Regions from separate parts of the Arthrobacter sp. GCM10027362 genome, predicted to be linked through region 2. Evidence: riboswitches for the same ligand, from Rfam matches in the RefSeq annotation. Region 2 holds a riboswitch; the other holds the start of a gene.
The links. A riboswitch is a leader RNA that binds a small molecule or an ion and turns the genes downstream of it on or off. The one in region 2 is predicted to bind S-adenosylmethionine.
Positions count from the first base shown of each region.

Region 1: linked by a shared signal. The riboswitch ahead of ACFQ36_RS02265 (OsmC family protein) and the one ahead of ACFQ36_RS19355 (methylenetetrahydrofolate reductase) in region 2 are both predicted to bind S-adenosylmethionine.

Region 1 is NZ_JBHTML010000006.1:27,180-35,443, forward strand. It holds gene ACFQ36_RS02240 (hypothetical protein) at 1-723, opposite strand, end outside; gene ACFQ36_RS02245 (hypothetical protein) at 1,295-1,627, shown strand; gene ACFQ36_RS02250 (DUF1684 domain-containing protein) at 1,806-2,624, opposite strand; gene ACFQ36_RS02255 (metallophosphoesterase family protein) at 2,824-3,348, shown strand; gene ACFQ36_RS02260 (dienelactone hydrolase family protein) at 3,512-4,210, shown strand; SAM riboswitch class IV at 4,386-4,507, shown strand; gene ACFQ36_RS02265 (OsmC family protein) at 4,543-5,082, shown strand; gene ACFQ36_RS02270 (aldo/keto reductase family protein) at 5,226-6,230, opposite strand; gene ACFQ36_RS02275 (sugar O-acetyltransferase) at 6,433-7,011, shown strand; gene ACFQ36_RS02280 (hypothetical protein) at 7,051-7,500, shown strand; gene ACFQ36_RS02285 (globin domain-containing protein) at 7,514-8,264, opposite strand, start outside.
Region 2 is NZ_JBHTML010000199.1:484-6,581, forward strand. It holds partial or broken gene ACFQ36_RS19335 (oxidoreductase C-terminal domain-containing protein) at 1-242, shown strand, start outside; gene ACFQ36_RS19340 (cytochrome P450) at 149-1,387, shown strand; gene ACFQ36_RS19345 (FAD-binding oxidoreductase) at 1,394-2,803, opposite strand; gene ACFQ36_RS19350 (bifunctional o-acetylhomoserine/o-acetylserine sulfhydrylase) at 2,800-4,119, opposite strand; SAM riboswitch class IV at 4,186-4,315, opposite strand; SAM riboswitch class I at 4,529-4,641, shown strand; gene ACFQ36_RS19355 (methylenetetrahydrofolate reductase) at 4,745-5,659, shown strand; partial or broken gene ACFQ36_RS19360 (5-methyltetrahydropteroyltriglutamate--homocysteine S-methyltransferase) at 5,703-6,098, shown strand, end outside.

The sequences.
Region 1 (8,264 bases), on a different contig from region 2:
AACCCGGGCCGCGCCGTCGTCGCCGGTGGTCACCGTGCCGCTGGAGACGTTGAGCATCTCGGGGGCCTCGATGAAGGCATGGGACAGGTATTCGTGTTCCGGGTCCAGCGGATGGTCCGCGGTGAAGCTGCCGCCGCCCTTGATCAGCGTCCCGGTGACCCGGGCCGTGGCCAGGACCTGGCTGGCGAAGCCCTGCGGATTCTCGCCCGGATTCTCACCGAGCACGCCTGCGGAATCCGGGACGGATCCGAAGGCACTGCCCTCCGCCGCGCCGGCCGGGAGGCTTTGGTCCTGGACGCCTCCGCCGGTGGACAGGTCCAGGCCATAAACGCCGCAGCCCTGCGCCAGGGTGAGGCTCTGGGCGCCGTCCCGGGACGTGCCCTGGGCCCGGACTCCGTTGCTGGAGCCGTTAATGCCCACCCCGGTGGCATTGCCGGCAAAGCCGGTGGCACCGTTGCCTTCCGTAGGGCCAAAGAGCACGCCGGGCAGCCCGTAGCCGTTGAAGCTGCGCTCCACCATCCCTGGACCGGCCAGGCCGTGGCCCTCCACCCCGGCCGGGGTCTCGATGGGAATGCCGGTGCTGCCCTGCGGCGGGGCCCCGCTGGTCCCGGGGACTCCGCCGCCGGTGCGGGAGTCCCCCCGGACTCCCGCCGGAGCCCGATTGCCGTTGCTGTCCGCAGGCTGCTGCCCGCTGTTGGCCGGATCAGATCCTTCTACACGCACCGTTGCGCCCCCCTTAGGCATGGTTGTATCGGCTGGCTAAGCCGCACCCTTCCCCAGCATCGGTCCCCGCCGGGCACTTGACAAGAGTCTGGCTGACAACAATTTGACACGGCGGGAAAATTCCTCCATGCACGCCTGTCCGCATTTGCAGGTCGGCAGGCGTCGGGGACGCCCGGAACCGGCCGTTCGGACAAGTGTGAGGCAACCGTTTAACCCAGCCGCCCGCCACGGTCCTACGGCCCCCGTCGGCACGGTCGCCGCAGGTCAGCGGCATCTTTAAGTTCTTTCTTGAAAAGGGGTTCCGGCGTTTATGGGTTTCCCCTAAGATGTACTCACACCGTTGGGGCGCGGTGGGACGCAGGGGAGCAAAACGAATTGACTCCCGAGGGATGGCAACCTCGAAAGTCCAGTGCACGTAGGACCGGGAAGCCCCGGAAAAGTACCGGCACCAGTGAGCGGTAAAGGCGAAGAAATACCGGGGCCCGCTGAACCGCTCATTTTGAACCAGGGGGACGCGCCTTCCGCGTCCGGAGCCGCCGGGAATTTCAGAAATTCATGGAAGTCAACTGTCATGAACAATGCAATTACTACGCGCCCGCTGATTCTGGTAACAGGAACCCTGTTGAGCCTTGTCGGGGGCCTGGGATTGGCAGCGCCGGCCAGTGCAAGCACGGACGTGGCCAGCAGCGTAACCAGCGTTTCGACGCCGGCCCATTACGGTGACCACTACGGCCATCACCGGCATCACAGGCACCATCACAAGCACCATAACCGGTGCCATCACCACCACTACTGGGACAGCCACCGCGACCACAAGTGTCGGCACCACCACAAGCGGGATTGGGACAGCTCCAAGGTCAATTTCTTCGCTGGAGACTATAGCGTCACAGTTGGTGTTTTTTAGGAAATAGATTGGAAGATTGAACGTCTGCGGCTCAGCGGGTTTTCCGCCGGGTCGCAGACGCTTCACGTTAATTCAGTTAATGTAATGGAAGCAACGGGAGGGCCGGTTTCTTCGCCCCTCCCGTTTCGTACCGGCGGCGGCCAAATACTTCGTCCGCCGCCCCGAGGGACAGGATTCATCAGCGGAACCGCCGTTCCCCGGCCTCCACCGCGGCGTCCACGAAGTTTCCCTCGATCGGGCGCGGGCAGATGCCGAAGTCCGTGAAGGCGCTGGGGAAATTGATGGCGCGGTTGAAGTCGATGGTCACGGTGCCGTCCACTGCCGGCCGGCTGGTCACCACCTGGCGCCAGCCGGCCGTCGATTCCCCGTTGGTCCGGTCATGGAAGGTGAGCCGGAGCGTGCCGAGCTTCTCCGGCTCGGCCACCAGGATATGGGCGCGGCCGTCGAGGCTGAACTCGACGGTGCCGACGGCGGTGGCGACACCGCCGACCAGCGGATTGGAGGTTTCAATGTCCACTTGGCGCGGCCGGTCGTACGCCTCGAAACGGCCCGTGAGCACCAGGTCCGGGTTGTAGGGAAAGGTCGGAACGCCGTTGAACCCGGTGAACACCGGCGAAGCGTTGTCCCGGGTGCGCACCGCGTAGCGGTTCCCGCGCACGGCAAGTTCGACGACGATGCTGCCGTACCGCACCCAGTTCAGCGACTCCTCATCCGCCAAGGCGGCAGTGAAGGTGCCGGCAACGGGTTTTCCGCTGTCCACGAAGACCAACCCGTCCCCGGCCACGGCCGTTAAGGCAGCCGAACCGCCCTCGGAGGAGACACCGTCGGCACTCCACAATCCCGGGACCAGCTCCAGCGCGGAGGGCCTGGCGGGCAGCCACTGCAGCGAGGTCAGGGTCAGCCATCCGTGGTCGGCGGCCAGGGCCTTGTCCCGGCCGGCGCGGAAGCGCTTCCAGCGTTCGACGAGGGCATCGGGGGATTGGGCGGCGGGGTTCATGCTGTGCAATAACACGGCGCCGCCCGGGCGTTATTCCGGGTTGGAGGGCCTCGCCCCAACTTCGCCGCCCCGGGGCACCGCCGGTGCTGGAGTCCCGGACGCCCACCGGAATTGGAAGGCCGTCCGCTTCCCGGCATTGGCCCGGAGCGGGGACGTGGGGTTGGCTGACAATATTCGGGCCGGATGGGAAAATGCCCGCATGTCCGCCCGCCTGCTGTTCCTTGCCGATACCCATGTGCCCAAGCGGGCCCGCGGCCTGCCGGCCGCCGTCTGGGACGCCGTCAAACGGGCGGATGTGGTGTTCCACGCCGGGGACTGGGTGTGCGTGGAGCTGCTGGACGAGCTGCGGCTGCGCGCCGTGCAGCTGGTGGGGGTGTACGGCAATAACGACGGCGCTGCACTGCGGGCGCGGCTGCCGGAGGTGGCGCGGGTGGAACTCGAAGGCGTGCGCTTCGCCATGGTGCACGAGACCGGGCAGGCCCGCGGGCGGGAAGCCCGCGCGGATGAGCGGTTCCCGGATGCGGACGTGCTGGTTTTCGGACACAGCCACATTCCGTGGGACACCGTAACGCCGCGTGGGATGAGGCTGCTGAATCCCGGTTCGCCCACCGACCGGCGGCGGCAGCCGTTCTGCAGCTACCTGACTGCTGTGGCGGAGGCGGGACAGCTGCGCGACGTGGAACTGATCCCGCTGCCGGCCGCCGGACGGCCCGCTCCAGGCTGACCGCCCGCCGGTTTGCCCTCGAATCGGGACCACGCTGCATTCCACAGCGGCAGCAGAATCTCTTTTCAAGGGGAAATCCGGCCGGTTCCTGATACGGGACGCGAGTGCCGCACCGGCGGCGGAGTCGATACTGTGGCAACGCCCCAATCTTCGAGGAGGAACCTTGGCCCGGCAGACCCCGCACCAGAACGTCACCTTCCCCTCCGCCGGAGGCGAGGCCCACGGCTACCTGGCCCTGCCGGAGTCCGGCAAGGGCCCGGGAGTGATCGTCATCCAGGAATGGTGGGGGCTGGTGGACCACATCCGTGACGTCGCGGACCGGCTGGCCGCCGAGGGATTCGTGGCGCTGGCGCCGGACCTGTACGGCGGCCGCATCGCCCACGACCGCGCCGAGGCCGCCGAAATAATGGCCAAGCTGCCGGAGGATGAAGGTGCGAGGCTGCTGGCCGGGGCCGTGGACTATCTGCTCTCCAGCGATGCGGTGACCAGCTCGACGGTGGGGGCCATCGGCTTCTGCATGGGCGGCGGCTTCGTCCTGGCGCTCGCCGCCCAACAGGGCGAGCGCATCAGCGCCGCGGTGCCGTTCTACGGGGTGGGCCGGGGCGTGCCGGATTCCTTCAAGGGCGTGCGCGCGGCCATCCAAGGCCACTACGGGGAGCAGGACAGGTCCTACCCGGCGGAGAAGGCCCGGGCTCAGGCGGAGCAGATCCGGCGCGAGTCCGGCACCGAAGTCACATACTACTTCTACGACGCCCCGCACGCCTTCCACAATGACCAGAACCCTGCCGGCAATTACCGTCCGGCCGAGGCCAGACTGGCTTGGAGCCGGGCAGTCCAGTTCCTCAAAGACAAAGTCCGCTAGCCTCCCCCTTCACAAATTGGTCATTTGGTGTCGCCTCCCGGCGGAAGTTGGTCAATAGATGCCGCCTCCCGGCAAATAGTGGACGCTGCCTGAGAACTGGCACCGGCGTCGGCTGTATTGCGCCGTGTTACCGGTTGCTTGCCGCCGTTGCCTGCAGCTTCCAAGATGGGAACGGAATCAAGAGTCCCAACGACAAGCCCTGGCTGGTTGGGCGGCAACCCTCATCGCTGTAGTGGGGTGCCCCAGGTGACGATTCGGCGCAGCCCGGCGAGGGACCGGGCCGCGTAAGTATGGCGCCGTGCCTGGCATGCGCCACGACACGAAGGAACATCATGACCGAAACCGCAGTACGGGACCTGGCCGAAGACCGCGCCGCACGACTGGACGAGGCCGGCAGGTTCTGGAGCCGCAGGATTGCCGAGGACACCGCCAATGCCCGGCTGAGCTTCAAGACGGCCGGCGACGGCGTAGGGGCGGTGGCCACCCGCGTCACCGCCGGCAGGCACGAATTCAGCGTGGATGAGCCGGCCGGGTTGGCCGGCGACGATGCCGCAGCGAGCCCGGTGGAGTACGCGCTCGGCGCGCTGATCTCCTGCCAGGTGGTCGTGTACCGGCTGTACGCGCACCAGCTGGGCATCCAAATTGATGAAATCAGCATCGCTGCCGAGGGTGATCTTGACGTACGGGGCTTGTTCGGCGTCGACGACCAGATCCGTCCCGGGTTCGAGGCCGTGCGCCTGAAGGTTAACATCACCGGCCCCGAGACCCGGGAACGCTACGAGGAGCTGCGCCGGACCGTGGATGCCCACTGCCCGGTCCTCGACCTCTTCGCCAATCCGACCCCGGTCAGCATTGAGGTAACCAAGAACTAGCCGGACGTGTGCAGGCCGGCCGATACTGCCGGCCGGCCTGCACGCAGACTCCGGCCGGTCTTTGCCGAGTCCACCCGCCTGCTGCCCAATTCTTCCAGGCGGGCAGCAGACAGTGCCCAATTTTTTGCCGGGGGCCGGCGGGGTCAGGCGAGGCGGGCTGCAGGCGGCCTGGTCCTGGCCGGGTCCCGCTCGGCCAGCCCGCCCAGGATCTCGTCGATCCGGGCCATGGTCTCCGCGTCCAGCCGCACGCCTGTGGCCTTGACGTTCGAGCTGACCTGCTCCGGTCGGGAGGCGCCGATGATGGCGGAGGCGACATTGAGGTTCTGCAGCACCCAGGCCACGGCCAGCTGGGCCATGGTCAGGCCGGCCTCCTGGGCGACCGGCTGCAGGCGGTGCACCGCGGTGAGCACATCGTCACCGAGCCAGCGCCTGATCATGTCTGCGCCACCCTTCTCGTCTGCCGCGCGGCTCCCGGGCGGCACCGCCGCACCGGGCTTGTACTTGCCGGTGAGTACACCTTGGGCCACCGGCGACCAGACGATCTGGGAGATGCCCAGGTCTTCCGAGGCCGGCACCACTTCGTCCTCGATCACCCGCCAGAGCATGGAGTACTGCGGCTGGTTGGACACCAGCTGGAAGCCCAGGTCCGCGGCCAGGGCATGGCCGTCGCGCAGCTGGTCTGCGGTCCACTCGCTGACCCCGATGTACAGGGCCTTGCCGGCCCTGACCACGTCCGCGAAGGCCTGCATGGTTTCCTCCAGCGGCGTTTCGACGTCGTAGCGGTGGGCCTGGTAGAGGTCCACGTAGTCGGTCTGCAGCCGGCGCAGCGAGCCGTTGATCGATTCCATGATGTGTTTGCGGGAGAGCCCGGTGTCGTTGTGGCCCTTGGGCCCGGTGGGGAAGTAGACCTTGGTGAAGATCTCCAGGGATTCCCGCCGCTCGTCCTTCAGCGCATTGCCCAGCACCGTCTCGGCCGCCCCGTTGGCGTAGACATCGGCGGTGTCAAAGGTGGTGATGCCGGCGTCGAGCGCCTCATGCACGCAGGCGGTGGCGACGTCGTTTTCCACTTGGGAACCGTGCGTGAGCCAGTTGCCGTAGGTGATTTCCGAGATCTTCAGCCCGCTGTTGCCCAGATACCTGAATTCCATGCCCCCAAGCTAGCAGCCAAGGGTCCCGCCGCGAGCGAAGTGAGCGGTCAGGGGAGCTGCCCGGGGTCCCCGCGCGCACAGCGTGCGGGCAGGCGGTGAGCGGGCTGCGGCATCCCGGCGGCGCCGGGTCTACCGCCGGCGGGTCCGCAGCGGCAGGATGGTCTTCACCGGGGAGCCGGCCGGCACAGGGAAAGGAAGCGGGATGACCGACTACTTCAAGGACGATCCAAGGACCCAGCAGGAGCGGATGCTGGCCGGGGACCTGTACATTGCCGATGATCCGGTGCTGGCCCGCGCCAACCGGGACGCCGTCCGGATTGCCGCCGAATACTCGAGGATCTGGCCTGCCCATCCCGACACCGCCAAGCGTATTCTGCGCCGGTTGCTGGGATCGGTGGGGGAGGGGACGGAGATCCGGGCGCCCCTGTACGTGGATTACGGCAAACACATTTCCATCGGAGCCCGCACGTTCATCAACTTCAACTTCACCGCCCTGGACGTCGCGGCGATCACCATCGGCGACGACGTGCAGATCGGCCCCAACGTCCAGCTGCTCACGCCCACCCATCCGCTGGATGCGCAGCAGCGCCGGGACAAACTCGAAGCCGGCAAGCCGATCACCATCGGGAACAACGTCTGGCTCGGCGGCGGGGTCATCGTCCTGCCGGGCGTGACGATCGGCGAGAACACCGTGGTGGGCGCCGGCGCCGTCGTCACCAGGGACCTGCCGGCCAACGTGGTGGCACTGGGCAACCCGGCCCAGGTCAAGCGCGGGCTCTAGCTTCGCCGGGTAGGTTGGAGGGAGGACAAGGAGGCACACATGCAACGGGCCCGGACCGCCGCACGGCTCATTCTCCCGGCCGGCTGGCTGGGCATCATCATCGGCATTTCACTCATCGAGGCCCCGCTTAAATTCCAGGCACCGGGCATCACGATTCCGCTGGGGCTGGGCATCGGGCGGCTGGTCTTCACCGCCATGAACATCGTGGAGCTGGTGATCGCCGCGCTGCTGCTGCTCTCCTGCGTGCGCGCGGGTGTGGACCGCAGGTTCCGGGGCCTGCTCTGGGGTGCGGTGGGCGTGCTGCTGGTGAAGGTGGCAGTGATCCGGCCCCTCCTGAACCAGGAGACGGACCGCGTGCTCGCGGGCCTGTCCCAGGGAGGGTCGGCCACCCATCTGTTCTACATCGCGGCCGACGGCGTGTTGATCATCCTGCTGGTGCTGCTGCTGGCGGCCGGCGCCAGGAGATGGCTGCCGGCCGGCACGCGGTAGGAACCTCCCACCTTCATTCGAAGTCCGCCAGCCAGAGGTCCGGGCCGAACACCTCGTACTGGATGTCTTTGGCGGGCACTCCCCGCGCAATGAGGGTGCTGCGCACAGACTGCATGAACGGCAGCGGGCCGCACAGGTAGTACTCGGCGTCTTCCGGAAGTTCCACCGTGTTCACGTCCATGAACCCGGACAGTTCGCCGTCGGCCGGCTGATCGGAAGGTTGCTCGAACCAGCTGGTCAGGGTGGCATCAGGCAGTTTTCGCAGGTCTTCGCTGATCTGGTTCTGGAGGGCAAAAGTCTCCGGCGAGGTGTCCGCGTGCAGCATCCGGACCGTGCGCTGGGCACCGGCTTTGGCCAAATGGGAGAGCATGCCCGCCATCGGCGTGATGCCGATACCTGCACTGGCCAGCACCACGGGCCGGTCCGAATATTCCAGCACGACGTCGCCGAAGGGTGCGCTGAGCACCACCTCGTCGCCGACCTTGACGTCCTGATGCAATAGATTGGACATTTCACCCGGCGGGTTCCCCTGCCCGTATACGCGCTTGACGGCAAACTGCCGGTGCAGCCCGTCGTCGGCCCTGGTCAGGCTGTACTGGCGCGGCTGGTGTACGCCGTCGCGCATCTTCATCTTGAGCGTCACATACTGGCCCGGCAGCGAGGGCTTCACCTCGCGCTCGTCGGTGCGCTCCACGATGAAGGTGGTGACGTCCTCGGTTTCGGGAATCTTTTCCTTCACCCGCCAGGTCCGCCAGATGGTCTCC
Region 2 (6,098 bases):
ACAAGTGGCTGGACTTCTACGAGCCGCTGATCGAGCAGGGGGCGGCGTTTCCGCCGTCCTTCCGCCAGATCGACGGACCGGCGCAGCCGAAGCCGGTCCCGGCGGGGTTCCGTGCCGCCGCCGTCCCACCGATCAAGGAGCCGCCGCCATGGCCGAGCCCACCGTCTGGGAGCAGATCCTGGACTATTCCCACCGGGCCGATCCCTACCCGCTCTACGCCGAGCTCCGCCGCACCCCGGTGAGCCGCCAGGCGGACGGATCCTACCTGGTCAGCACCTATCCGGAGATTCTCGCGCTGCTGCACGATCCGCGGCTGAGCTCGGATCCGAGCCACAATCCGCAGTTTTCCGCTGCCGTGGAGCAGCAGCGGTCCGAGGGCATGCCACCGAGTTTCCTGATGATGGACCCGCCCGAGCACGACCGGCAGCGGCGCCTGGCGATGCGGCACTTCGGGCCGCCGCACGCGCCGTGGCGGGTCGCGGGCCTGGAACCCCGGATGGCCGAGATCGTCGGCGGGCTGATCGACGACATGGCGGGCAAGGCCCGGATCGACGTCGTGGACGAGTTGGCGTACCCGTTCCCGGTCTCGGTGATCTGCGAGCTGCTCGGCGTTCCGCCCGAGGACCGGCCGCGGTTCCGCAAATGGGTGGACATGGCGCTGGAGGCCATCAATCCCGGCGTGGATCCGCAGGTGCAGCAGCAGAAGCGGGAAGAGGCAGGCAGGGAGCTGTTCAACTTCATCTCGGACCTGGTGGAGCGGCACCGGCAGGCGCCGGGCGATGACCTGCTCTCGGCAATGGCCGCCGACGACGGACCCGAGGGGAGGCTGTCCACCGGGCAGTTGGCGAGCACCGGCCTGCTGCTGCTCATTGCCGGGCACGAAACCACCGTCAACCTCATCGCAAACGGCGTGCTGACCCTGCTGCGCCATCCCGACGCCCTCGAGCGGCTGCGCCGGGACCCGGACCTGGTCATCCCGATGACCGAGGAACTGCTGCGCTACGAACCGCCCGTGCACTTTGTGCCCATCCGGACGGCCCTGGACGATATCGATATCGCCGGAACCAGGATCCCCGCCGGCTCCCCGGTCACGCTGGTGCTCGCCGCCGCCAACCGCGATCCGGGCCACGTGGCCGAGCCGGACCGGTTCATCCCGGACCGGCGGCACAACCGGCACCTGGGCTTCGGCAGCGGCATCCATTTGTGCTTCGGTGCCCCGCTGGCCCGGCTGGAGACGCAGGTGGCCCTGACCGGGTTCGCCCGCCGGGTGCCCGACCCGCGGCTGGCCGAGGACCCGCCGCCGTACCGGCCCAGCCCGATCCTGCGCGGCCCGCTGCACCTGCCGGTCGACGTCGGCGCCGGCCAGGCCCGGCCGGGCCGGGCCTAGCCGGGCCTAGCCGGCGGGCTGGAACATGGATCCGGGATTCAGAATCCCTTGCGGGTCGAGTGCCTTTTTGATGGCCCGGTGGACAGCCAGCCCGGTTTCCCCGATCTCCTCACCCAGGTGCCGGGCCTTCATCCGCCCGATTCCGTGCTCTCCGGAAACCGGGCCGCCCAGCCCAATTGCCGCCTGCAGAACCAGGTCGTAGGCAGCCCGGGCACGGCCGCGCTCGTCCTCGTTTCCCGGGTTGAACACGATCATGGGGTGGAGGGTGCCGTCGGCAGCATGTCCGTGGACGCCGATGAACAGACCGGTATCCTCGGCGATCTCGGCCGCCTTGCCGATCAGCCTGGAGATGTGCCGGGGGAGAACGGTCACTTCATGCAGGATCCAGGTGCCCATGGCTTCCAGCGCCGGCTCAAGGCTGTGCCAGTACTGCATGAACAGTTCCCCCTCGGAGGGATCATCGGTGGCATAGGTAAAAACCGCCCCGTTCCCCAGGCAGAGTTCCTCGAAGGCTTCCAGTTCCCGGGAGTGCCCGGCGTCGCTCTGGGCATAGAGCACGGCGCCCGGAGCAGGAGCGTCATCGCCGAGGATGGGGCTGCCCAGATACCTTTCAACCGCCCCGATGCAGGGGCCGTCCATGATTTCGAGCAGACTCAGCCGGTGGCCGGTGGCCAGGAACCCGGTCACGCTCCGGCCGGCCGCCTCGGGGGTGGGGAAGGCGGCGACGGCGGTGCGTGGCGCCGGGGGCTTCTTCTGCAGGGACAGGGTCGCCTCGGTGATCAGGCCCAGCGTCCCCTCGGAGCCGACGAAGAGCCGGTTAAGGTCGTAGCCGGACACATCCTTGAGGGTCGTGCGGCCGGTCCTCAGGATCTCGCCGCCGGCCAGCACCACTTCCAGGCCCAGGACGCTGTCTGCGGTCACTCCGTATTTGGAGCCGCAGGGACCGCCCGACCCGTTGGCCAGGTTGCCGCCGATGGTGCACCAGTCGTTGGAGGTGGGGTCGGGCGCATAAAACAGGCCCTGTTCCTCAGCCGCCTTCTTCAGGTCCAGGGTGACGACGCCGGGCTGGACGATGGCCAGGCGTGCATCCCGGTCGATTACCGGCTTGGCGTTCATGCGGGTGAAGGAGATGGTGACGGCGCCGTCAACGGCGTTGGCAGCCCCGGTCAGGCCCGAGCCCGCGCCGCGGGGAACGATGGGAACCCCCGCCCCGGCGCAGGCCTTCACGACGGCTGCGACTTCGGCGGTGGAAGAGGGCCGGACCACCGCCAGGGGTGTCCCGGCCCCGGCCAGGGGCTGCATGTCCCGGCGGTAGCCTTCCGTCAGGCCGGGGTCGGTCAGCACGTTCGCTTCCCCGACGATGGCGGCCAGGTCGCCCAGCAGGGCCTCGACCGAGGTGCCGGCCACGGCCGTCATGATGCTGCCTTGGCGGCGCGGAATCCGGCGTCGAGGTCGGCGAGGATGTCGTCGATGTGCTCGAGGCCCACCGACAGCCGCACCAGGCCCGGGGTGACGCCGGCTGCTTCCTGCTGCTGCGGTGAAAGCTGGCTGTGCGTCGTGGAAGCGGGGTGGATGACCAGGGAACGGACGTCCCCGATGTTCGCCACATGGGAGTGGAGCTCCAGCCCGTCCACGAACCGCTTGCCTGCCTCGGCCCCGCCCCTGAGGCGGAAGGCGACCACGGCACCGGTGCCGCGGGGGCCGTACTTCTGCCCGCGCCCGAACCAGGGGCTGGAGGGCAGGCCGGCGTAGGCCACCGATTCGACGTCGTCGTGGCACTCGAGCCACTCGGCGACGGCCCGGGCGTTGGCGACATGCCGCTCCATCCGCAGGCTGAGGGTCTCCAGGCCCTGGGCGACCAGGAAGGCGTTGAACGGTGCCGCCGCCGCACCGAGGTCGCGCAGCAGCTGGACCCGGGCCTTGAGGATGTAGGACAGGTTGGCGCCCAGCGCCCCGCCCTCGCCCAGGTCGCGGCCGTAAACGAGCCCGTTGTAGGTGGGGTCGGGGGTGTTGAACCCGGGGAACCTGGCGGGGTCCTTCGTATAGTCGAAGGTGCCGCCGTCGACAATCACGCCGGCGATGGCGTTGCCGTGGCCGCCCAGGTACTTGGTGGCCGAATGCACGACGACGTCGGCGCCCCATTCCAGCGGGCGGATCAGGTATGGGGTGGCCAGGGTGTTGTCCACGATCAGCGGCACTCCCGCTTCGTGGGCCACGGCGCTGACGCCCTCCAGGTCCAGCACATCCTGCCGGGGGTTGGCCACCACTTCGCCGAAGAACAGCTTGGTGTTGGGCCGGACCGCGCGGCGCCAGTCGTCCAGGTTGTCCGGATCCGCGACGAACGTGACCTCGATGCCGAATTTTCCGAGCGTGTGGGCGAAAAGGTTGAACGTGCCGCCGTACAGGCTCGGGCTGGCCACAATATGGTCGCCGGCCTCGGCGATGTTCAGGACCGCGAAGGTTTCCGCGGCCTGTCCCGAGGACAGCAGCAGGGCAGCGAGGCCCCCCTCCAGGCTGGCGATGCGGGTTTCCACCGCTTCCTGGGTGGGGTTGCCGATGCGCGTATAGATGGGGGCCAGTTCGGCGAGGGCAAAGCGGTTCGCCGCGCTTTCGGCGCTGGGGAAGACGAACGAGCTGGTCTGGTAGATGGGCAGTGCCCGGGCCCCGGTGGCGGCGTCGGCGGGCTGTCCTGCGTGGATCTGGCGGGTTTCAAACGACCACGAATTGCTCATCGGTACGGCTCCTTACGAATCAGGGCCCACGGCATTGTCCGGAGGCATTCCTCGGAACGGCGGTGGCGCCCGCGCTTGCCGCCGGCGGGTCCGCCGGCGGCCTGGTCTTCACCCGGGGCACCCCGCCGCGGAGGAGGGTTGCCGGTCAGCAAGCCGGGGCATCCGGTCCTTTGGTCCTCTGCTGACGCTCATGACCTGGCTATACAGTCTGGGACACCGTGCGCCAGGGCGCGGAAATGTGAATGAATGCGTCCGGGAACGGCCCGAATATGTGTTTTGGGGAAGCGGGGCGTCATATGACCTGTCCGGCCCGCTTCATGACGACGCAGTCGGCAGAAATCGTCATGTTGCGGCCAGGTTCCGCCGGTATTTGCCGCCCGCTGCCGCCGTGGCCTTAGGGTGGTCCCACCAACCATCAAGAGCGGCCGAGAGATCTGGCTTGTTGACGCCGCAGCAACCATCCGCCTGCCCCTCCGCCGGAGGGACAGGCCGGAACGGTGCTACTGCCAGAACCGATGGAGACGCACCAGCGGACCCACCCCGAGCCTTGTGCCGCGGCCCGGGAATCCCGTTGGTTCCCGGGCCACCCGCTGGTGCACTCCCTCGGACGAACCGAGGAGTGGAAATGACCTTGACACCACGGGCGGCGGCACCACCGTCGTTGTCCTATGAGCTGTATCCGCCGGCCGGCCCGGAGGCCGAGGCGCCGGTGCTGCGCGCCATTGCCGAACTCGAGGCCACCAACCCGGACTATGTGTCCGTGACCTACAGCGGGACGCCGGCCCGGCGCCGGGCCTCGATCCGGCTGATCGAGCACCTGGTGCGCAATACCCGGCTGCGCCCGCTGGCCCACCTGACCTGCGTGGGGGAGACCCGGGCAAGCCTGGACCTGCTGGTGCGCCAGATTGTGGGGCTGGGGGTCCGGGGCGTGCTGGCCATGCGCGGGGACCTGCCCCGGGATCCGGAAGCGTTCCGCGGCGAGCTGCCCTTTGCCCGCTACCTGGTGGAACTGATCCGCCAGGTCGAGGCCGGCCACGGCGCCACGCTGGCCGGCGGCCGGCTGGCGGTGGGCGTGGCCGCGTACCCGAACCGGCATCCGGAGTCACCCTCGTTCCAGCACGACGTCGAGGTGCTGGTGTCCAAGGAGCGTTCCGGCGCCGATTTTGCCATCACCCAGGTGTACTTCGACCCGGAGCACTACGTGCGCCTGGTCGCGGCGGCCCGCGCCGCCGGGGTGACCATGCCGATCATCCCGGGGGTGATCCCGATGTCCAGCGTCCGCCGGCTGGAACGGCTGGCCGTGATGACCGGCGTCCGCCCGGACGCGGCGCTGCTGCACCGGCTGGAGACGGCCTCGGACGACGCCGAACGGCAGCGGATCGGGGTCAAGGCTGCGGCCGGGCTGGCCCGGGCCGCCTTCGACGCCGGGGCCCCCGGACTGCACCTGTATACCTTCAACGACCCGCGCGCCTCGATCGAGGTCATCGAGGCGGTCGGCCTGCCGGCCGCGCGCACCCTGTCCTCTTCCGTCCCGGCCTGACCCGGGCCGGAACCGCAACCCCCACTTCCATCAGGAGAACACCATGAGCACCACGCACACCTTCCCCGCCGCCACCATCCTGGGCTACCCGCGCATCGGCCCGCAGCGCGAACTGAAGAAGGCCCTGGAGGCCTACTGGGCCGGCGCCCTGGACGAGGCCGGCCTGGACCGGGCCGCCGAGGAACTGCAGGACCGCACCGTGGAGCGCCTGGCCGCGCTCGGGCTGGACGCCGCCGATTCCTCCATCCCGGCGGACTTTGCCCTCTACGACCAGGTGCTGGATGCCACCGCGGCGCTCGGCGCGCTGCCGGCCCGGTTCGCCGACCTCGCCGCCGAAGACGGCTCCGTGGACACCGCCGGGTACTTCACCCTGGCCCGCGGCGACGGACAGCGGCCGCCGCTGGAGCTGACGAAATGGTTCGACACCAACTACCACTAC